Regions from separate parts of the Kitasatospora sp. NPDC001159 genome, predicted to be linked through region 3. Evidence: riboswitches for the same ligand, from Rfam matches in the RefSeq annotation. Region 3 holds a riboswitch; each other region holds the start of a gene.
The links. A riboswitch is a leader RNA that binds a small molecule or an ion and turns the genes downstream of it on or off. The one in region 3 is predicted to bind cyclic di-AMP.
Positions count from the first base shown of each region.

Region 1: linked by a shared signal. The riboswitch ahead of ACWC9T_RS32665 (transglycosylase family protein) and the one ahead of ACWC9T_RS08165 (M23 family metallopeptidase) in region 3 are both predicted to bind cyclic di-AMP.
Region 2: linked by a shared signal. The riboswitch ahead of ACWC9T_RS06320 (transglycosylase family protein) and the one ahead of ACWC9T_RS08165 (M23 family metallopeptidase) in region 3 are both predicted to bind cyclic di-AMP.

Region 1 covers NZ_JBSFJV010000092.1:3,151-10,185, reverse strand. The annotation lists gene mfd (transcription-repair coupling factor) at 1-1,518, shown strand, start outside; gene ACWC9T_RS32680 (MazG family protein) at 1,942-2,964, shown strand; gene ACWC9T_RS32675 (SDR family NAD(P)-dependent oxidoreductase) at 2,970-3,395, opposite strand; gene ACWC9T_RS32670 (cytochrome P450 family protein) at 3,664-4,953, shown strand; cyclic di-AMP (ydaO/yuaA leader) riboswitch at 5,164-5,331, shown strand; gene ACWC9T_RS32665 (transglycosylase family protein) at 5,337-6,131, shown strand; gene eno (phosphopyruvate hydratase) at 6,419-7,035, shown strand, end outside.
Region 2 covers NZ_JBSFJV010000007.1:136,525-143,559, forward strand. The annotation lists partial or broken gene ACWC9T_RS06310 (transposase) at 1-148, opposite strand, end outside; gene ACWC9T_RS06315 (hypothetical protein) at 301-501, opposite strand; gene ACWC9T_RS06320 (transglycosylase family protein) at 725-1,975, opposite strand; cyclic di-AMP (ydaO/yuaA leader) riboswitch at 1,962-2,132, opposite strand; gene ACWC9T_RS06325 (hypothetical protein) at 2,627-3,571, opposite strand; gene ACWC9T_RS06330 (DUF397 domain-containing protein) at 4,128-4,391, shown strand; gene ACWC9T_RS06335 (ATP-binding protein) at 4,712-5,302, opposite strand; gene ACWC9T_RS06340 (helix-turn-helix domain-containing protein) at 5,670-6,536, shown strand; gene ACWC9T_RS06345 (TetR/AcrR family transcriptional regulator) at 6,679-7,035, opposite strand, start outside.
Region 3 covers NZ_JBSFJV010000010.1:93,914-100,948, forward strand. The annotation lists gene ACWC9T_RS08160 (APC family permease) at 1-801, opposite strand, end outside; gene ACWC9T_RS08165 (M23 family metallopeptidase) at 1,154-2,113, opposite strand; cyclic di-AMP (ydaO/yuaA leader) riboswitch at 2,116-2,291, opposite strand; gene ACWC9T_RS08170 (MFS transporter) at 2,609-4,144, shown strand; gene purB (adenylosuccinate lyase) at 4,170-5,600, opposite strand; gene ACWC9T_RS08180 (HelD family protein) at 5,719-7,035, shown strand, end outside.

The sequences.
Region 1 (7,035 bases), on a different contig from region 3:
GCGGTGCTGGTGCCGACCACGCTGCTGGTGCAGCAGCACTTCTCCACCTTCGCCGAGCGGTACGCCAACTTCCCGGTCACGGTGAAGGCGCTCTCCCGCTTCCAGACCGACAGCGAGGCCAAGGCCGTGCTGGAAGGGCTGTTTGAGGGCTCGGTCGACGTGGTCATCGGCACCCACCGGCTGTTCTCCTCCGAGACCAGGTTCAAGGACCTCGGCCTGGTCATCGTCGACGAGGAGCAGCGCTTCGGCGTCGAGCACAAGGAGCAGCTGAAGAAGCTGCGGGCCAACGTGGACGTGCTCACCATGTCCGCGACCCCGATCCCGCGCACCCTGGAGATGGCGGTCACCGGCATCCGCGAGATGTCCACCATCACCACCCCGCCGGAGGAGCGGCACCCGGTGCTGACCTTCGTCGGACCGTACGACGAGAAGCAGATCTCGGCCGCGATCCGGCGTGAACTCCTGCGCGAGGGCCAGGTGTTCTACATCCACAACCGGGTGGAGTCGATCGACAAGGCCGCCGCCCGGCTGAAGGACCTGGTGCCCGAGGCGCGGATCGCCACCGCGCACGGGCAGATGGGGGAGACCCAGCTGGAGAAGGTCGTCGTCGACTTCTGGGAGAAGGAGTTCGACGTCCTGGTGTCGACCACGATCGTGGAGTCCGGCATCGACATCTCCAACGCCAACACCCTGATCGTCGAGCGCGGCGACACCTTCGGCCTCTCCCAGCTGCACCAGCTGCGCGGCCGGGTCGGCCGTGGCCGCGAGCGCGGCTACGCGTACATGCTGTACCCGCCGGAGAAGCCGCTCACCGAGACCGCGCACGAGCGGCTGGCCACCATCGCCCAGCACACCGAGATGGGCGCCGGCATGTACGTCGCGATGAAGGACCTGGAGATCCGCGGCGCGGGCAACCTGCTCGGCGGCGAGCAGTCCGGGCACATCGCGGGGGTCGGCTTCGACCTCTACATGCGGATGGTGGGCGAGGCGGTGGCCGAGTTCCGCGAGTCGCTGGCGAACGGCGGCGAACCGGAGGAGGAGCCGCTGGAGGTGAAGATCGAGCTGCCGGTGGACGCCCACGTGCCGCACGACTACGCGCCCGGCGAGCGGCTGCGGCTGCAGGCCTACCGCTCGATCGCGGCGGTCAACTCGGAGGCGGACATCCAGCAGGTCCGGGACGAACTCGTCGACCGCTACGGCAAGTTGCCCGAGCCGGTGGAGAACCTGCTGCTGGTCGCGGCGCTTCGGCTGTACGCCCGGCGGTGCGGGATCTCGGACATCACCCTGCAGGGCTCGAACATCCGCTTCGGGCCGGTGGAGCTACGAGAGTCCCAGCAACTGCGGCTGAACCGGCTCTACCCGCGCAGCCAGGTCAAGGGAACGGCCCAGCAGTTGCTGGTACCCCGGCCGAGCACCGGCCGGATCGGCGGCAAGCCGTTGGTCGGGCGGGACCTGCTGGGCTGGTGCTCGGAGTTCCTGTCGGCCATGTTCGACGACCTGGCGGGGGCGAAGAAGTAGCACCTGGCCGGTCGACGGTCCACGGCGGCCTCGGGCTTCGGCCCGGGGCCGCCGTTCTGCTGGGTACGGGGGCTGTGCGCGGGCCGCGGTGGTGAACGGAGGCGTCAGCCGATCTTCCACTGGCCGACCTGGTTGGCGAAGCCGTTGTCGAGGCGAACTGGACCTTGTCGAGCTTGGTGCCGTCCGGGACCTCGAAGGTGACGAAGCCCTTGCCGGTCTCGCCGGGGGCGATGTCGGTGGGGGTCTGGAAGGCCGGGCCGGCCTTGGTCTCCTCGAGGTTCGGGAACGGGTGTCGTACGCCGTCGGTGGGCGGGGCTCTGCGGGTGCCGTTCGGGCGTGGGAAGTCGGCGGGGCCGACTTCCGGTGTGAGTGGGAGTGCGTCCGGCCCGGCGGGCTGCTCGCCGGGGCGGGTAGGTTCGAGGTGTGACGACGAATGTTCCGGGCTCGAAGTTGATCCTGCTGACCACCACCCACCGGGTGGCTCCCGGGCTGCTGGCGTGGCCGGCGTGGGAGGCGTTGCGGTCGGCGGGGCGGGTGTTGGTGGGGGAGGAGGGGCATCCGCAGGTGGCCGCGGTGCGGCAGGCCGGGGTGGCGGTCGAGGTGGTGGGGGCGGAGTCGGCGCCGGCGTTGGCGCGGCTGTTGACCGAGCAGCCGGCGGAAGCGGGGCCGACGGTGTGGCTGGGGAGTCCGGACGGGGATCCGGGGCTGACGAACGCGCTGGCGCGGCTGGCGGTGGAGCACGTCGGGGAGGTGCCGGAGATCGAGGTGCTGCCGGGCTCGTACGACCTGCCGGGGTCGCGGCTGCTGGACCTGGTGTCGGTGATGGACCGGCTGCGTTCGCCCGGCGGGTGCCCGTGGGACGCCGAGCAGACGCACGAGAGCCTGGTGAAGTACCTGGTCGAGGAGGCGTACGAGCTGGTCGAGGCGATCGAGGAGGGGGACCGGGACACGCTGCGCGAGGAGCTGGGCGACGTGCTGCTCCAGGTGTTCTTCCACTCCCGGATCGCCGAGGAGCACCCGACCGGGCCGTTCACGATCGACGACGTGGCCGGGGACATCGTGGAGAAGCTGGTGTACCGGCACCCGCACGTGTTCGGGGACGTCGAGGCCGCGGGCGCCGCCGAGGTGGAGGCGAACTGGGAGCAGCTGAAGGCGGCCGAGAAGGCGGACCGGGAGTCGGTGCTGGACGGCGTGCCGGCCGGGTTGCCGGCACTGGCGTACGCGGCGAAGCTGGTGTCCCGGGTGCGCCGGGCGGGGTTCGAGGGTGTGCCGGACGCGCCGTACGAGCTGCCGGCGGAGCTGACCGCGGAGTCGGCGGGCCGGCTGCTGCTCGCGGTGGTGCAGCGGGCGCACGACGCCGGGGTGGATGTGGACGCGGCGTTGCGCTCGGCCGCGCGCGGTTACCGGGACGCAGTGCGCGCGGCCGAGGGGCTCAAGCCGGAGTAGTCGGCTCAGGCCGCCGTGGCGGTGTGCTCGGCCGGGCGCCGCTGCGGCGGGACGAGTTCGCCGATGGCCTCGCCGATGAGGGCGACGAGTTCGGCGAGGCGCTCCAGGTCGAGGTGGTCGGGCAGGTCGGCGAGGGAGACGATCCGCTCGCCGTTCGGGCCGGCGACGCAGAAGAGGTCGATCGGCCCGAGGTGCTTCTCGGCGGTGTCGACCAGGGCGGCGACGTCGCTGGGGCGGCGGATGTCTCCGCAGACGCCGACGACGGGGCAGCCAGGCCGGTCGAGTTCGGCGGCGAGGTCCTCGGCGATGCCGACGTGGGTGTCGGCGATCAGCATCCCGGCGGCGCCGGCCGCGGTGAACCGGCGCGCGAGGCCGGCTCCCGAACCGCCGTCGAGGACCGCGATGACGACGACTGCCCCGCTGACCCGCATGGTCTGCTCCTCCCTGTGGGCGACACCGCACCGGCGCCCACGCGTACTGCGGAGGATCGTAGGCACGTCCTGACCCTCCGCAACAGGGATTACCCCGCAGGTGACCAGACTCACGCCTGCCGCCCGACCAAGAGCTGTCCAAGAGCCGCCCACGGGCCGTCCCCGGAGCGTTGGCGGCGTGCCCGCCCGCCGCCGGCGGACCACTCGTGCGCCGTTCGCGGACGGTTGACGGTCAGGGCGCGCCGGGCCCAGCGGTTACGGTCGACCCATGCCTGCTCAGCCCGACGCCGCCCAGCCCGCCCCGCAGCTCTTCACCTGGGAGTTCGCCGCCGATCCGTACCCCGCCTACGCGTGGCTGCGCGAGCACGCCCCGGTGCACCGCACCAAGCTGCCGAGCGGGGTGGAGGCGTGGCTGGTGACGCGCTACGCGGACGCCCGGCAGGCGCTCGCGGACAGCCGGCTGTCGAAGAACCCGGCGCACCACAGCGAGCAGGCGCACCGCACCGGCCGGGTGGGCATCCCGGGGGAGCGGCAGGCGGATCTGATGACCCACCTGCTGAACATCGACCCGCCGGACCACACCCGGCTGCGCCGTCTGGTGTCGAAGGCGTTCACCCCGCGCCGGGTGGCCGAGTTCGAGCCGCGGGTGCAGCAGCTCACCGACCGGCTGATCGACGGCTTCGCGCAGCGCGGTTCGGCGGACCTGATCCACGAGTTCGCCTTCCCGCTCCCCATCTACGCGATCTGCGACATGCTGGGCGTGCCGGCCGAGGACCAGGACGATCTGCGTGACTGGGCGGGCATGATGATCCGCCACCACGGTGGGCAGCGCGGCGGCGTGGGCCGGGCGGTCAAGCGCATCCGCGCCTACCTGGTGGACCTCATCCACCGCAAGCGGGCCGACCCCGGTGACGACCTGATCTCCGGCCTGATCCGGGCCAGCGACCACGGCGAGCACCTGACGGAGAACGAGGCCGCCGCCATGTGCTTCGTGTTGATCTTCGCGGGGTTCGAAACCACCATCAACCTGATCGGCAACGGGACGTACGCGCTGCTGCGCGATCCGGGGCAGCGGGCGCTGCTGCAGGAGTCGGTGGTGCGCGGGGAGACCGCGCTGCTGGAGACCGGTATCGAGGAACTCCTGCGCTACGACGGGCCGGTGGAGCTGGCGACCTGGCGGTTCGCGACCCGGCCGCTGACCATCGGCGGGGTGGACATCCCGGTCGGTGATCCGGTGCTGGTGGTGCTGGCGGCGGCGGACCGCGACCCGGCCCGGTTCGCGGACGAGAACACCCTCGACCTGGCCCGGACCGACAACCCCCACCTGGGGTTCGGGCACGGCATCCACTACTGCATCGGTGCCCCGCTGGCCCGGCTGGAAGGGCGCGCCGCGCTCGCCACGCTGCTTTCCCGACTGCCCGATCTCCGGCTGGCTGAAACCCCGGAGAATCTGCGCTGGCGCGGCGGTCTGATCATGCGTGGATTGCGCGAACTTCCGGTCGAATTCAGTCCCGAGATCCGGTCTCCGCACGCCGTTCCCGAGGCTCCGGCACACTGACGTGAAGTCGCTGATGTGCCTTTGATGCCGGTATGAAAGCCCATCAATAGGGACAAACAGGCGCCACTGGTAGGCGATTGATCACATGCCGTAATTTCTGTGTGATGTCGGTGATATGAGCTTGTGATTGGTCTGAAGATCTGTCTAGTCTCCCTGGAGTTCGCAGCTGCGGACCTCGTGCGCGGAACGCCGAATCCTGCCCGCCGCGTCACGGGAAACCGACCAGAACCCTGGGCAGGGGCGGGGGAACCAGGTTTGTTGCCGTCCTCCACGGCTTGGGGTGAAGCCGCCCGAGCGGAACCGTTTCCGCATGCGGCGGCCGGGCCACCTCCCGGTCCGAACCCGACAGCTCACCTCGCAGGCGTGCGGAGAGGGACGTCTTCATGCTGTTCGTTGGAACTGGCCGTCACCGTCGTCGCACCCAGACCGAGAAGGCCATCGCCGTCGCCGGTGTGGCCGGCGTCGGACTCGCGATGCCGCTCCTCGCCGCCACCGGCGCCTCCGCCGCCCCGGCCTCCGCCTGGGACTCCGTCGCCCAGTGCGAGAGCGGCGGCGACTGGAGCATCAACACCGGCAACGGCTTCTACGGCGGCCTGCAGTTCACCTCCAGCACCTGGAAGGCGTTCGGCGGCACCGCGTACGCCTCGCAGGCCAACCAGGCCAGCAAGGCCCAGCAGATCTCGGTCGCCGAGAAGGTGCTGGCCTCCCAGGGCCCGGGCGCCTGGCCGGTCTGCTCCCAGAAGGCGGGCCTGAGCAAGGGTGGTGCCCCGGCCGTGGTCGACACCTCCTCGGACGCCAAGCCGCAGTCCGCCCCGCAGCAGCAGACGCCCAAGCGGCAGGCCCCGAAGCAGCAGGCCCCCAAGCCGGCCGCGAAGCCAGCCCAGCAGCCGGTCCAGCAGTACGCTCCGAAGCACGCCGCTCCCAAGCAGGCCGAGGAGCCTGTCGAGCAGTCGGTCCAGCAGTACGCTCCGAAGCACGCTGCCCCGCGCGCCGCCCAGCCGGTCCAGGCCGGCCCGGCCGGCCACGACTACACCGTCCACTCCGGTGACACCCTGTCGGGCATCGCCGCGGCCCAGGGCGTGTCCGGCGGCTGGCAGGCGCTGTACGACGGCAACCGCGGCACGGTCGGCGGCGACCCGAACCTGATCGTGCCCGGCCAGGTCCTGCACCTCGGCTGAGCCGGGTCCACAGGGCCTCGGGTGACGCTCCGAAGGACTCGGACAACACCCCGGGAGCGAAGGGGGCCACGCCCGGCCCCCTTCGTCCGCATTCGTCCGCGGCAAAGGGACAAGCTGGGACAAGCAGGTGAACTACCGGCGGGTAGTGGGCCACACGCTGAGACGGAGCCGAGGTCGACGTGGCCCCGGGAGCCCGGGCGGTTAGGCTCTGGTCGTAACGACTCCGCAATCATCCCGCCGGCAGCCACCACCGTCGGCCGGACCCTGCTTCCGCAAGGAGATGCCTCGTGCCGTCCATCGATGTCGTCGTAGCCCGTGAGATCCTCGACTCGCGCGGCAACCCCACGGTCGAGGTCGAGGTCGGCCTCGACGACGGCAGCACCGGTCGTGCCGCTGTCCCGTCGGGTGCCTCGACCGGCGCCTTCGAGGCGCTGGAGCTGCGCGACGGTGACAAGAACCGCTACTTCGGCAAGGGCGTCGAGAAGGCCGTCCTGGCCGTCATCGAGCAGATCGGCCCGGAGCTGGTCGGCTACGACGCCACCGAGCAGCGCCTGATCGACCAGGCCATGCTCGACCTGGACGCCACCCCGGACAAGTCCTCGCTCGGCGCCAACGCCATCCTGGGCGTCTCGCTGGCCGTCGCGCACGCCGCCTCCGAGGCCAGCGACCTGCCGCTGTTCCGCTACCTGGGCGGCCCGAACGCGCACGTCCTGCCGGTCCCGATGATGAACATCCTCAACGGCGGCTCGCACGCGGACTCCAACGTCGACATCCAGGAGTTCATGATCGCCCCGATCGGCGCGGAGTCCTTCTCCGAGGCCGTCCGCTGGGGCGTCGAGGTCTACCACACCCTCAAGGGCGTGCTGAAGGAGCGCGGCCTGTCCACCGGCCTCGGCGACGAGGG
Region 2 (7,035 bases), on a different contig from region 3:
GGAACAGGTCGGCGAACTGCTCATCCGTGAACAACACTCCCAGCTCGTCCCGGATCCGGATCGCCAGGCTGCCCTTCGGGAACGCCGCCCGAGCCACCCGCACAGTCTCCGCCGGCACCTCACCCGGCACGCTCGCACGCATCGACACCCCGCACCCTCCCCCAAACGACAACGTCGGCCTTCAAGACCACAACCAGGTCTTGAAGGCCGACGTCACGCACAGGCCCCGAATTCACCAACAGCGTCGGCAGTTGCTCTCCGGGGCCCTTCGGCGTTCGCCCACCCGCCCGCTCCGGCCGGTCAGCCTTCCTGGGCGGCCGGGCGGTCGGCGGTGAGTCGGTGGCCGCCGGCCGCGTCGCCGGTCCGGGGCTCGGTGCGGCGGCCGCGGGCCAGGTAGTCGCGCAGGACCAGTTCGACGGCGTCCTGCGGGTTCTTGGTACCGGAGAGCAGCATCGCGTCGATCGCGAGGTTCGCATCGAGTGTGATGGTGACCTGGGCCATGGTGACTCCTCCTCGGGTGCAGAGCAGCAGCATGCCCGTCGGGGCGGGCTTTCACCATGCGAATACGCGAACCCCCGGGAGGAGCGACCGGACTCTCCCCGGGGTTGGCGGGTGACGGCGGACGGATGGCAGACGGTGAAATCCGTCATCCGTTGTGTGTCATCCGTCCGCCGTTGTCTGTTGCACGTCAGCTGCCAGCAGGCGGCTGCCAGTACGCCGTTGCTCAGACCCGGCCGGCGAAGTCCGGGGCCCAGTTGGCGATGGTCTGCTCGCGGACGCCCGCGCTCGGGTTGGCCGCCTCGACGTACTTGCCGCCGCCGATGTAGATCGCGACGTGGTAGACGCCGGAGTCCTGACCGTTGTTCGACCAGAAGAGCAGGTCGCCCGGCTTCAGGCTGTCCAGCGAGACGTGGGTGCTGGCGGCGGCCTGGTCGGCGGCGACGCGCGGAAGGTTGATGCCCGCGGCGCGCAGCGCGGCCTGGGTCAGGCCGGAGCAGTCCCAGCCGCCGTTGCCGGTGCCGCCGTAGACGTAGGCCTGGCCGACCTTGGACTCGGCGAAGGACACCGCGGCGGCCATGCTGCCGGTGGCAGCCTGGGCCTGGGCCTGGGCCTGGGCCTTGGCGGCCGGCTTCGAGGCCTGGGTCTTGGCGGCCGGCTTCGAGGCCTGGATCTGGGCGGCCGGCTTGGCGTTCACGGCACCGCCGTTCGCGGCCTGGCCGGCCTTCTGGGAGCGGTTGAACCAGCTGAAGTCCGAGCCGGACCCGGTGGACGAGGAGGACTTGTCGGCCTGGGCCTGGTCGCCGTCACCGAAGGTCAGGCGCTGGCCCGGGTAGATGGTGTTCGGGCCCTCGGTCAGGGTGCTGCGGTTGAGGTCGTACAGCCGCTGCCAGCCGCCCTGGACGTTGTGCTTGGCGGCGATCGAGGACAGCCAGTCGCCCGCGACGACCGTGTAGTCGCTGCTCTGGGCCTGGGCGGGCGCGGCCGGCTTGGCGGTCTTCGCGGCCGGGGCCTGGCTCGGCGCGGGCTTGGCGGCGGGCTTGGCGGCCGTGGCGGCGGAGGTGTCGACGGCGGCCGGGGCACCGCCCTTGGTCAGACCGGCCTGGATCGAGCAGACGGGCCAGGCGCCGGGGCCCTGGGAGGCGAGGACCTTCTCGGCGACGGCGATCTGCTGGTCCTTGGTGGCGAGGTTGGCCTGCGGGGCGTACGTGGTGCCGCCGAAGGCGGCCCAGGTGCTGGAGGTGAACTGCAGGCCGCCGTAGAAACCGTTGCCGGTGTTGATGGCCCAGTTGCCGCTGCTCTCACACTGGGCGACCTTCTCCCAGGTGGCGACGGAGGCGGCGTTGGCGGTGCCGGTGGTGAGGCAGGGGACGGTGAGGCCGACGCCCGCGACGCCGAGGGCGGCGATCACGCGACGGGTACGGCTGGACAGGCGGGTGCCGTTGGTGGGAAGCATGAAGACGCGGTCCTCTCCCACGCCTGCGAGGTGAGCTGTCGGATTCGGGCTGGAGTTGCCCGGCCGCGCTGTGGGCGCGGCTTCACCCCTAGCCCTGGACCGTTCCGAGGAACTGCCCGGGGCGACTTACCTGTGGTTCCCCCGCTCCTGCCGTGGTGCGTTTTCGCGCTGCCAGGACATCCGACGGCAGGACTCGGCGTTGCGGATGAACTGGGTCCGTGTGGCCACGAACGGGGAGCACGTTAAGCAGACTTAAGTTCAAACTGCAAATATCTGTGATGCACATCACGGTTTAGTAGAAATTGCCAAATAGGACACGAATCATGATCGTAAATGATCGTTTTCCGGCAATGTAACTGTGGATTCCCGCAATTGTCTTCGCCTCAGAGGTGAGGTGATGGGGCGTAGAAGTGTGCGGCGGCGTGCCCGGCGCGGCGGGGGAGTGATCGTGATTCGAGTGCCGGGATGTGGCCCTGGCATTCCCGTTCAAAAAGCGACATAACGGACATTTTGTGCCATTGTTCTCCCGGCTCCCGTAATTCCCGGGCCGGGACAAGCAGCAGGTGTGGGGGTGAAGGCGGGAGGAGCGGGCATGCCGAAGGGCCCGGAACGAAGCCGTTCCGGGCCCTTCGGTGTGCGGGAGAGTGCGCGACGGTCGTCGCAGGCCTCCTACTAGGCCTCCACGGGCCCCTGGGCGGCCGCGTGGGCGCCGCGCGAGCCCTCCTCGGCCGAGGCCGCGGCCTCCGCCTCGGCCCGGGCCAGCTCCTCCGCCGACGGCGTCGGCAGCGCGGCCAGGTAGGTGGAGGCGATCAGCTGGCCGACGGTCGGGTAGGCACCCAGCGGTGCCGCCGACGGGCAGCCGGTCTCCTCGGCGGCCGTGGCGAGCAGCTCCGAGTCGGCCTCGGGCCCGATCACCAGCGGGGCCAGCGCCGGGCGCTGGGAGCCGGTCTCCTTGAGGTGGCTGACGGCCCCGGCCACCGAGCCGGGCACGTCGAGCGCCGCGGCGACGACCGGGACGGCCAGTCGGGCGGCCAGCAGCACGCCGGTGATCCCGGCCGCGGCGGCCGCCTCCTCGCCGCCGACGGTGGTCAGGACCACGCCGTCCGCGGCGGTCGCGATGGCGAACAGCCGGGCCCGGTCGGCCCGGGCCAGCCCGGCCTCGGATAGCCGCACGTGCACGGCCTCGGCCAGCAGCGGGTGCGGGCCCAGCGTGTCGGTGACGGTCGCGCCGTGCTCGGCGGCGAGGGCGTGAAGTTCGGTCAGGAAGCCGTGCGGCCCCGGTGCCAGCGGCACCACGACGGGCGTGGGCAGGCCGGCCTCGGCGGCCGTGGCCAGCAGTTCGGCGACGGTGCGGTCGTCCCCGTCCTCGCCCTCGGTGCCGTCCGCCGGGAGGTAGCCGGCGGCGGCCTGGACGCCGCTGTGCTCGCTGCGGACGATCGACAGCAGTTCCTCGACGACCGAACGGGACTCCGGCCCGGCGGTCGCGGGCACGGCGAGCACCAGGGCCGGCGAACCGGTGGGGATCTCGGGGCGCTCGGGGCGGCGGTGGCGCCCCCGCGCACGGGAGCCTGGAGTACGGACGGGCAGTGGTGCGCCCGGGATGGCTGCGGTGCTCATGCCGGAGATCGTAGGACATCTGCCCGTCAGGCCTGCAGTCGGTTGCCGTACGGGTTTCGGGTGGTCGCGGTGCGGAGGTCGTGTCTCCGTCGTGCCGGTCCGGGCGGTTTGCCTACAATCCGGACATTCCTCGCCCAACCCCCGCGTGGACGTCCGCAGTTGCCCTGACGTGCCGCACGGGGTGTTCCGTTGCACCTGTGGTGCGTGAGATGTCTCACAGTCGGAGGGTGGCCTGACGGAGGGTCACGGGGGTGCGACTCCCGGCATTCGAAGATCAACATTTAGCGGGGGGCCGCTCACGGCCGGTTATCGAAAACCCGTCGATTCAGTCGACTATGTCCGTTTACGTACCGTCAGGAGAAGGGCCCGTGAAGAGTTCGAGGCGGCCGGTAAAAGGCCTCGTGCACCTGCAATGTCCCGTGCTGATGCACGTGCACAGCGGCTATCATCGCGTCAAGTGAGGCGTTGTGCCGGACCGGTACGGGGCCGGTCCGTTCGTTGGCGGTGCCGGGGCGCCGCGCTGGACGACAACTCCGGAGCTCTTCGGGAGACTTCTATGCACGACTCGCAGGACATGCACGGCTCGAACCACACCTTCAACGGGATGGCCGCCGCCGACCTCAAGGGGGTGGTCTGGCAGAAGAGCCGGCACAGCAACTCCCAGGGCAACTGCGTCGAGTTCGCGGCCCTGCCGGGCGGTGACGTGGCGATGCGCAACTCGCGCTTCCCGGACGGTCCGGCGCTCATCTACACCCGAGCGGAGATCGCGGCCCTGCTGCTGGGGGCCAAGGACGGGGAGTTCGACCACCTGGCGGTCTGACCGGCCGCCGCTTCACCATCGGGGGGCCGTCGTGGGTGCTGACACCGCGACGGCCTTTGTCTTCTCCTCGCAGGCTCGCCCGCGAGTCGTACGGCGGCGCATGGCCGTACCGGGCAAAGCCGTACCGGGCGAGGTCGTGCGGGGCTGGTTCCCGCGGGGCCTGGGCCGGGGCGCACCGGGCCTGGGCCGGCGCGTTCGACGCCGGTAACCGGAACCGGGGTCGGAGGCGGGCTGCCACCGCAGGGCCCGAAGGCCTGGCTGAAGGGCCCGGGGTATGGTCCTCCCGGGTCGTCCCTCGGCCGGCCGCGCGCCGTGCGGCGCTAGGCCGAGCGCCGGTGCCGTCCACCGATTTCGACATGTCCGTCGAGTCCGCCGCCCTCGGCCGGCTCCGCCTCGAACATGGCCCAGACCACCTTGCCGCTGCCCAGCGGGTGCCAGCCCCAGGAGCGGCTGAACGATTCCACCAGGTGCAGCCCGCGGCCGGATTCGGCGACGAAGTCCGCTTCCCGGGCGACCGGTCCGATGCCGCTCGGATCGCTCACCGCGCAGACCACCTGGGGTGCGCGGTGCACCAGGCTTATTCGGATCGGCAGCCGCCCGTCCGGGGTGGGCCGTGCGGGAAAGTCGTACTCGCCAGGGGCGCCGCCCGACGGGTCGGGCCGTGCGCCGATCGCATGCCGGAGCGCGTTGGTCACGAGTTCCGAGGCCACCAGCGCGACATCGTCGAACAGCTCCATCAGGCCCCAGCACTGAAGGGTGGTCCGGGCGAAGTCGCGCGCGGTTCTGACAGCTTCGAAGCGAGGAGCGAGCGTACAGGTGACCACATGGGGGTCAACCGCCAAAGCCGTACCGGTGCTCATGAAGAGCTCCTCCCATAAGGGGGCGGACACGGCTGGACCCGCCGGGGTCATGCCGGTCACCTCCGACTCGCTCGGCCGCTCGGCCGCCCCCTCGACCAGGCGCGCGCGCACTCGAACGCCCGATGGCGCGGGGGACGTCGCCGGGTCGGTGCACGGAGTCGCGCGTGGGGTCGACGCGGAGCCCGCGGGATTGCCAGGGGTGTGCAGGTGCACGTGCACCATGGTGGTGTGCGCTCACTGCAGATGCAAGAGTCGATTCACGTGCAGTCGCACTATTGGCATATGCAAGCGCCGGATGCACGTGCATCCTGGTGTGCGGAGTGCGGAACTGATAGGAACATCCGTCAGTATCGGCACCGTGAGCGCTCAACTGATGGCAGACTGTGCGCTGTTTGCCCTAGGTGGAGGTTTCGACCGCATGACCACAGTTCAGCCGGGCGGCGGCTCGATGGTCCGCCGGATCCTCCTCGGCTCGCAGCTTCGCCGCTTGCGCGAGGCACGCGGCATCACCCGTGAGGACGCGGGCTACGCGATCCGCGCCTCCGAGTCCAAGATCAGCCGCATGGAGCTCGGCCGCGTCAGTTTCAAGGAACGCGACGTCGCCGACCTGCTCAGCCTGTACGGCGTGGACGACGGCCTGGAGCGGGAGGCCCTGCTCGGCCTGGTCCGCGAGGCCAACAAGTCCGGCTGGTGGCACAGCTTCAACGACGTGCTGCCGGGCTGGTTCCAGACCTACGTCGGCCTGGAGGAGGCCGCGCAGCTGATCCGCACCTACGAGGTGCAGTTCATCCCCGGTCTGCTGCAGTCCGAGGAGTACGCACGGGCGGTTTTCGGACAGAGTCGGCCGGTCATCAGCGAGGAGGAGGTCGAGCGGCGGGTCAGCCTCCGCCTGCGCCGCCAGAAGCTGCTGACCGAGGGTGCCAACCCGCGTCTGTGGGCGGTGATCGACGAGGCCGCGCTGCGTCGGCCGGTCGGCGGTCCCAAGGTGATGCGCGGTCAGGTGCAGTACCTGATCGACGTCGCCGAGCAGGCCAACGTGGTGATCCAGGTCATGCCGTTCCGCTTCGGCGCGCACGCCGGGGAGTCCGGCGCGTTCACCATCCTGCGCTTCCCGGAGCAGGACCTCGCGGACGTGGTCTACCTGGAGCAGCTCACCAGCGCGCTCTACCTGGACAAACGGGACGACGTCGACGCCTACATCCAGGTCATGGAGCGGCTCTGCGTGGACAGCCTCACGCCCGAACGCACCATAGACCTGCTGGCCTCGATCCTGAAGGAGCGCTGAGTCCCGGCCGGGCGGGGCCTCGGCGGCCCCACCGCAACGGACCGGTCCTCCCTGGCAGGCACTTCGTCCGAAGCGGGCCGATCCTCCGCAGCAGACCGATCGGCCGACCCCCTGAGGAACCGGCCCAGCCGCCCACCCGCCGTCAACCGCGGGCCGGCGGCCGTTCGCGTTCCGGCGGCAGCGGCTGCGGCGGGCACCCGAGGTCCCAGGCCAGGTCGTAGCGGCGGAACAGGTCCGACCGGATTGGCGCCAACGGGATCTCCGCGCCCGGCAGCAGTACGCCGATGCAGCCGCCCATCAGCGCGCTGCGTAGCACCGCGTGCTCGGCGACCGGATCCGGCGCACCCCAGTCCTGCAGCAACCCTTGGAGGACGGCGCCGAGTTGCTGCTGTTCCGGGTCCTGGACGAAGGCGCCGGTGTCCGGGTCGAGGATCAGTGCCAGGTGGGAGCGCATCACCCGCGGGTGATCCAGCGCGAGTCCGAGCACGGCGTCGATGGC
Region 3 (7,035 bases):
GTAGAACAGCCCGATCCCGACCACCGACACCAGGGTCGCCCGTGGCACCACCCGCTTGGGGTCACGCGATTCCTCCCCGTACATCGCGGTCGACTCGAAGCCCACCCAGGACCAGAACGCGAAGAACAGTCCCAGCCCGGCGGCCGCCGCGCCCGAACTCCCGACCCCCCTCAGCGCGTTCAGCGGGTTCACGGCCTCGCCCACGATCCCGTCCGGCCCGCCGCCGGAGGCCAGGACGGCCAGCGAGACCGCGCCCAGCACCCCGATCTCCAGCACCAGCGCCACCCCGAGCACCTTGGCCGTCAGATGCAGGTCGAACCAGGCCGTCACCCCGATCGCCGCCACCCCGAACAGCGCGTACCAGCCCCAGCCGAGGTCCACGCCCAACTGTGAACGGACCAGCCCGCGCAGCGAGTAGGCGAAGAAACCGATGATCGAAGCCTCGAAGACGATGTACGCCATGACCGCGAGCAGCCCGGCGGCCATCCCGGCGACCCTGCCCAGCCCGTGCGAGATGTACCCGTAGAACGCCCCGGCCGCCGTGATGTGCCGGGCCATCGCCACGTACCCGACCGAGAACACCGTGAGCACCACGGTCGCCACGATGTACGCGGCGGGCGCGCCGACCCCGTTGCCCTGCCCGACCACGATCGGCAGGTTCCCGGTCATCGCGGTGATCGGCGCGGCGGTGGCGATCGCCATGAACACCACGCCCGTCAGGCCCACCGAGCCCGCCTTCAGCCGGTCGACCCCGCCCGACCCTGCCCGCTCCCCGACCGCGTCCCCGCTCCCGACCGCCATCCGGCCTCCTCGTCCGCCCAGACCCGTCCGCCCGCCGGAGAAGGGCCGGGCGCTGACCGCCCGACAGCATCGCGCGACCGGGGCCGCACCCGAAAGACGACGGATCTCGCCAAAAACAGCAGGAGTTGACGCTCAGTTCGACCGCTCGAACACGCCCGGAGCCGGAAACGGCAGCGGCCGGCCCGGCTCCACGAGGAGTCCTCGCGAAGCCGGGCCGGCCTTGGGCGTGTCCCGCGCCCATGTCCGCTGATGCGGCGATCACCCGGTCGAGCGGTCACCCGACATGACCATCCCGGGTGGTCGATTCGCCCCGCAACAGCGGTGGTTCCTGAGACCCGCGGTCAGCGCAGGGTCAGAGCGCGACGCCGTGCGCCCGCAGGTAGGCGACCGGGTTGATGTCCGAGCCGTACTCCGGACCGGTACGGATCTCGAAGTGCAGGTGCGGGCCGGTCACGTTGCCGGTGGCGCCGGAGAGGCCGAGCCGCTGGCCGACGGTGACGGTCTGACCGATCTTCACGCCGATCACCGACAGGTGCGCGTACTGCGCGTACTTGCCGTCGGCGAGCTTGATCTCGACCTCGTTGCCGTAGGCGCCGCCGTTGCCGGCCTTCACCACGACACCGCTGGCGGCCGCGCGCACCGGGGTGCCGGTGGAAGCGACGAAGTCCTGGCCGGTGTGGTGGCCGGAGGCCCACATCGAGCCGGCCACGCCGTAGGCCTCACCCAGCACCGGGTTGGCCAGCGGGGCGACGTAGCCGGAGGTGGCGGCGACCGGGGCGGCGGTCACGGCCTGGGCCGGGGCGGCGGTCTGAACCTGGGTCTGGACCTGGGCTCCCGGCTTGGCGGCCTCGGTCTTGACCTGCAGCTTGGTGTCCGCGGCGGCGGAGGCGCTCTGGGTGACCGGGGCGGCCAGAGCAGCCGGAGCGGCCGGAGCGGCCGCAGCAGCGACGTCGGCCGCGAGCGAGAGCTGCTGGCCCGGGAAAATCAGGTTCGGGTTGGCGCCGACCACCGAGCGGTTCTGCTCGTACAGCGCGTGCCAGCCGCCCACGACCTGCTTGGCGTCGGCGATCCCGGACAGGGTGTCGCCGCCGACGACGCGGTAGCTCTCGAGCGCGGCGGCCGGGGCGGCCGACTTGGCCTCCGCGGCGGCGGTGTGCTGCGCGACCGAGGCGGCCGGCGCACCCGGGGCGGTGTAGGCCTGGGCGCCCATCGCGGTCACGAGCGGCAGCGCGAAGGAGACACCGGTGACGGCGACGCCGATGCCGATGCGGGCGACGCGGGGCAGGGCGATACGACGGGCCTGAGCAGGCATGGAAGTTTCCTCTCCGACGCCTGCGAGGTGAGCTGTCGGGTTCGGGCTGGAGTTGCCCGGCCGCATGCACGGCTTCACCCCAAGCCGGTCCTGGACGTTCGCACTGAGAAGCGCGAACTCCGGTCCGGCGACTTACCTGTGGGTCCCCCGCTCCTGCCGTACAGAGCTCAGTTCGAACCATCGGGCAGCGGCAGGACTCGGCGTTCCACCCGGTGGATCCACCCGGGCTGGCCGAGCGGTCGCTGAACTAAAACCCATCCGTTCGGGTGAAGCAATGTCGATCTCCTGAACCGGCTGCATCTCCCCGGAGGATGGTGACACTCCGCACGATCCGCCACACGATGCGTACACAATCCATTCACCGAGCGCCACTGCCCCACGACCCTGCGCCGATCTCCACCCCCCAGCGCGACCGTCCGCTCACGCACCGCTCGCGGCGGACACGCCACGCGGTGACCCTTGTCACGTACGCCCCGCCGGGCGCAGGATCGGGCCGTGGCCACCTCGACAGCCGGCACCCTGCGCCTGGGCACCGCGCAGGGTCGCTGGGTACTCCTGGCAACCGTGCTCGGCTCCAGCATGGCGATGCTCGACGGCACCGTGGTGAACGTCGCCCTGCCCCGGATCGGCGCCGACCTCGGCGCCTCCCTGGCGTCCCTGCAATGGACGCTGAACGCCTATCTGCTCACCCTGGCGGGCCTGATCCTGCTCGGCGGCGCGCTCGGCGACCGCTACGGAAGGCGCCGGGTCTTCCTGATCGGCGTGGTCTGGTTCGCCGCTGCCTCGGCTGCCTGCGCCGCCGCCCCGAACATCGAAGTGCTGATCGTGGCCCGCGCCGTCCAGGGCATCGGCGGGGCACTGCTCACCCCCGGCTCGCTCGCCATGCTCCAGGCCGTCTTCCATCCTGACGACCGCTCGGCGGCGGTGGGCCTGTGGTCCGGCCTCGGCGGGGTGTCCGCGGCCGTCGGCCCGTTCCTCGGCGGCTGGCTGGTGGACGGCCCCGGCTGGCGCTGGATCTTCCTGCTGAACCTGCCGCTGGCCGCCGCCGTGGTCGCCGTCACCTCCCGGTACGTCCCGGAGAGCCGCGACGAGTCCGCCTCCGGCCGCTTCGACGCACCCGGCGCGCTGCTCGCCGCGCTCACCCTCGGCGCGATCACCTACGCGCTCACCGCCGCCGGGGAGGGCCTGTCCCCCGCCGTCTGGCTCACCGGCGCGATCGGCCTGCTGCTCGGCGCTGCCTTCGTCGCCGTCGAGCGCCGCACGCCCGAACCGATGCTGCCCCTCGGGCTGTTCTCCTCCCGGCTGTTCACCGCCGTGAACCTGGTCACCCTCTGCGTCTACGCGGCCTTCAGCGGGGTGTTCTTCCTGCTGGTCGTGCAGCTGCAGATCGTCTCCGGCTTCTCCCCGCTGGCCTCGGGCTTCGCCCTGGTGCCGATCACCGTGCTGATGCTGACGCTGTCGGCGCGCGCCGGGCGCCTCGGCAAGCGGGTCGGCCCGCGCATCCCGCTCACGGTCGGCCCGCTGCTGTGCGCCGCCGGGGTGCTGCTGATGCTGCGCATCGGCCCCGGCTCCTCCTACTGGGTGGACGTGCTGCCCGCCGTCGCGGTGATGGGCAGCGGGATGACCCTGCTGGTCGCACCGCTGACCGCGACGGTGCTGGCCGCCGTCGAGGTGCGGCACGCGGGCATCGCCAGCGGCGTCAACAACGCCGCCGCCCGCGCGGCCGGCCTGCTCGCGGTGGCCGCCCTCCCGGCGCTGGCCGGGCTGAGCGGCGACGCCTACCGGGTACCGTCCTCGGTGGACTCCGCCTTCCACACCGCGATGCTGATCTGCGCGGGCCTGCTGGCCGGCGGCGGGCTGATCGCCTTCGCCACCGTCCGGGGCAATGTGCTCGCCCCCGAGGAGCACCCGGTGGCCGAACCGAACTGCGACTGGCCCTGCGCCACCACCACCCCGCCGCTCGACCCCGGACACGCCCGGACGCACGAGGGCCCCGCCACCGGAACGGCGGCAGGACCCTCGGGGGGCTGACCGGTCGTCAGAGCCCACTGCGCTCTTAGAGAATGTCGGCCGGCGCGTACTTGGCCGCCTCCGGGTAGGCCACCGCGACGGCCTCCACCTGGCGGACCACCTCGGCGACCTGCGCCCCGGCCGCACCGGTGAACGACAGCCTGTCGGCCAGCAGCGCGTCCAGCGCGGCCCGGTCCAGCGGGATCCGCTCGTCGGCGGCAAGCCGGTCCAGCAACTCGTTCTCGCGGGCGCCCGCACGCATCGCCAGCGCGGAGGCGACGGCGTGCTCCTTGATGACCTCGTGCCCGGTCTCCCGGCCGACGCCCGCGCGCACCGCGCCCATCAGCACCTTGGTGGTGGCCAGGAACGGCAGGTAGCGGTCCAGCTCGGCCTCGATCACGGCCGGGAAGGCGCCGAACTCGTCCAGGACGGTCAGGAAGGTCTCCAGCAGGCCGTCGAAGGCGAAGAAGGCGTCCGGCAGCGCGACCCGGCGCACCACCGAGCAGGAGACGTCGCCCTCGTTCCACTGGTCGCCGGCCAGCTCACCGGTCATCGAGGCGTAGCCGCGCAGGATCACGGCCAGACCGTTGACGCGCTCGCAGGAGCGGGTGTTCATCTTGTGCGGCATCGCGGAGGAGCCGACCTGGCCCTCCTTGAAGCCCTCCGTCACCAGCTCGTGGCCGGCCATCAGGCGGATGGTCTTGGCCAGGCTGGACGGCGCGGCGGCCAGCTGGACGAGGGCAGTGAGCACCTCGAAGTCCAGCGAGCGCGGGTAGACCTGGCCGACACTGGTCAGCACGTTGTCGAAGCCGAGGTGCCCGGCGACCCGGCGCTCCAGCTCGGCCAGCTTCTCGGTGTCGCCACCGAGCAGGTCCAGCATGTCCTGGGCGGTGCCGACCGGGCCCTTGATCCCGCGCAGCGGGTAGCGGGCGATCAGCTCCTCCAGGCGGCGGAAGGCGACCAGCAGCTCGTCGGCGATCGACGCGAAGCGCTTGCCCAGAGTGGTGGCCTGCGCGGCCACGTTGTGCGAGCGGCCTGCCATGACCAGCTCGGAGTGCTGGGCGGCGAGCCGGGCCAGACGCACCAGGACGGCCACCGTGCGGTCGCGCACGTGCTCCAGGGACTGACGGATCTGCAGCTGCTCGACGTTCTCGGTCAGATCCCGGGAGGTCATGCCCTTGTGGATCTGCTCGTGGCCGGCGAGCTCGCTGAACTCCTCGATCCGGGCCTTCACGTCGTGGCGGGTGATCCGCTCACGGGCGGCGATCGAGCCGAGGTCGACCTGGTCGATCACCCGCTCGTAGTCGGCGACGGCGTTGGCCGGCACCTCGACACCGAGGTCCTGCTGGGCCTTCAGGACGGCGAGCCACAGGTGGCGCTCAAGGACCACCTTGTGCTCGGGGGACCACAGCTGGGCCAGGGTCGCCGAGGCGTACCGGGAGGCCAGGACATTGGGGATCTGGGGCTTCGCGCTCACGCTTCGCAAGCCTAACAGCCGAGGTCACGCCGGACGTCGGCGGATGGGGTAGGCTGGGCCGATTGAACGCCCGTCAGGAAGCACTGCACAAACTTCTCGCCGCAAGGATACCACAGCAATGAACGGAACTCCAGCGACTGCATGGAACTCCAGCGGTGCCCTCGCCGAGGCACTGCGCACCGAACAGGCCCACCTCGACCGGCTCTACGCCCGCCTGGACACCGTCCGAGAGCGGGCCCGCCGCACCCGGGACAGCGCCCACGACGGCGCGGGCGCCGGCGGCACCCACCAGGCCCGGCTGGAACGCGAGGTGCGCGCCCGCGAGGCCGCCCGGCACGCCGCCCGGCTCGACGCCGTGGAGCGCGGCCTCTGCTTCGGCCGGCTCGACCAGCGCGACGGCACCGTCCGCTACATCGGCCGCGTCGGCCTGACCGACGAGCGTTACGAGCCGTTGCTGCTCGACTGGCGCACCCCCGCCGCCCGCCCGTTCTACACCGCCACCCCCGCCAGCCCGGGTGCCGTGCTGCGCCGCCGCCATCTGCACACCGCGGGCCGCACCCTCACCGGGCTGGACGACGAGGCGCTCGACCTCGCCGCACTGGACGAGTCCGGCCGGCGCACCCTGGTCGGCGAGGCCGCCCTGCTCGCCGCCCTCGCCCGCGAGCGCACCGGCCGGATGGGCACCGCCGTCGCCACCATCCAGGCCGAGCAGGACCGGGTGATCCGCTCCCCGCTGCCCGGCGCCCTGGTCGTCCAGGGCGGCCCCGGCACCGGCAAGACGCTCGCCGCCCTGCACCGCGCCGCCTACCTGCTGTTCACCCACCGGGCCGCACTGGAGCGCCGGGGTGTGCTGGTCATCGGCCCCAACCCGGGCTTCCTCCGGTACATCGAGGAGGTACTGCCCGCTCTGGGCGAGACCGAGGTGGTGCTGCGCACGGTCGGCGAGCTGTTCCCCGACGCCACCACGGCCCTCGGCGACGCCCCCGCCGCCGCCTTCGCCAAGGGCGGTCCCTGGATGACCGAGGTGCTCCGACGTGCCGTCGCCGCCCACCAGTCGGCCCCCGCCGAGGGCCTCGACCTGGGCGAGGGGCTGCGGGTCTCCGCCCGCGCCTGCGCCGAGGCCCGGGACGCCGCGCGCGGCCTGCGGGTACCGCACAACCGGGCCCGGGCGCTCTACCTGCGCACCCTGCTGGACGCCCTCGCCATCGGCCAGTCGCTCGCCCTCGGCCGCCCGTACGACGAGGAGGAGGCGCACTACGCCCCGCGCGAGCTGTGGGCCCGCGAGGACGTCCGCGCCGTGCTCGACCCGCTCTGGCCAACCCTCACCCCGCAGCAGCTGGTCCAACGACTGCTCACCGACCGGGAGTTGCTCGCCGAGGTCGCCCCCGAGCACGCCGCCGCCCTGCTCCGCCCGGCCGACTCCCCCTGGACGGTC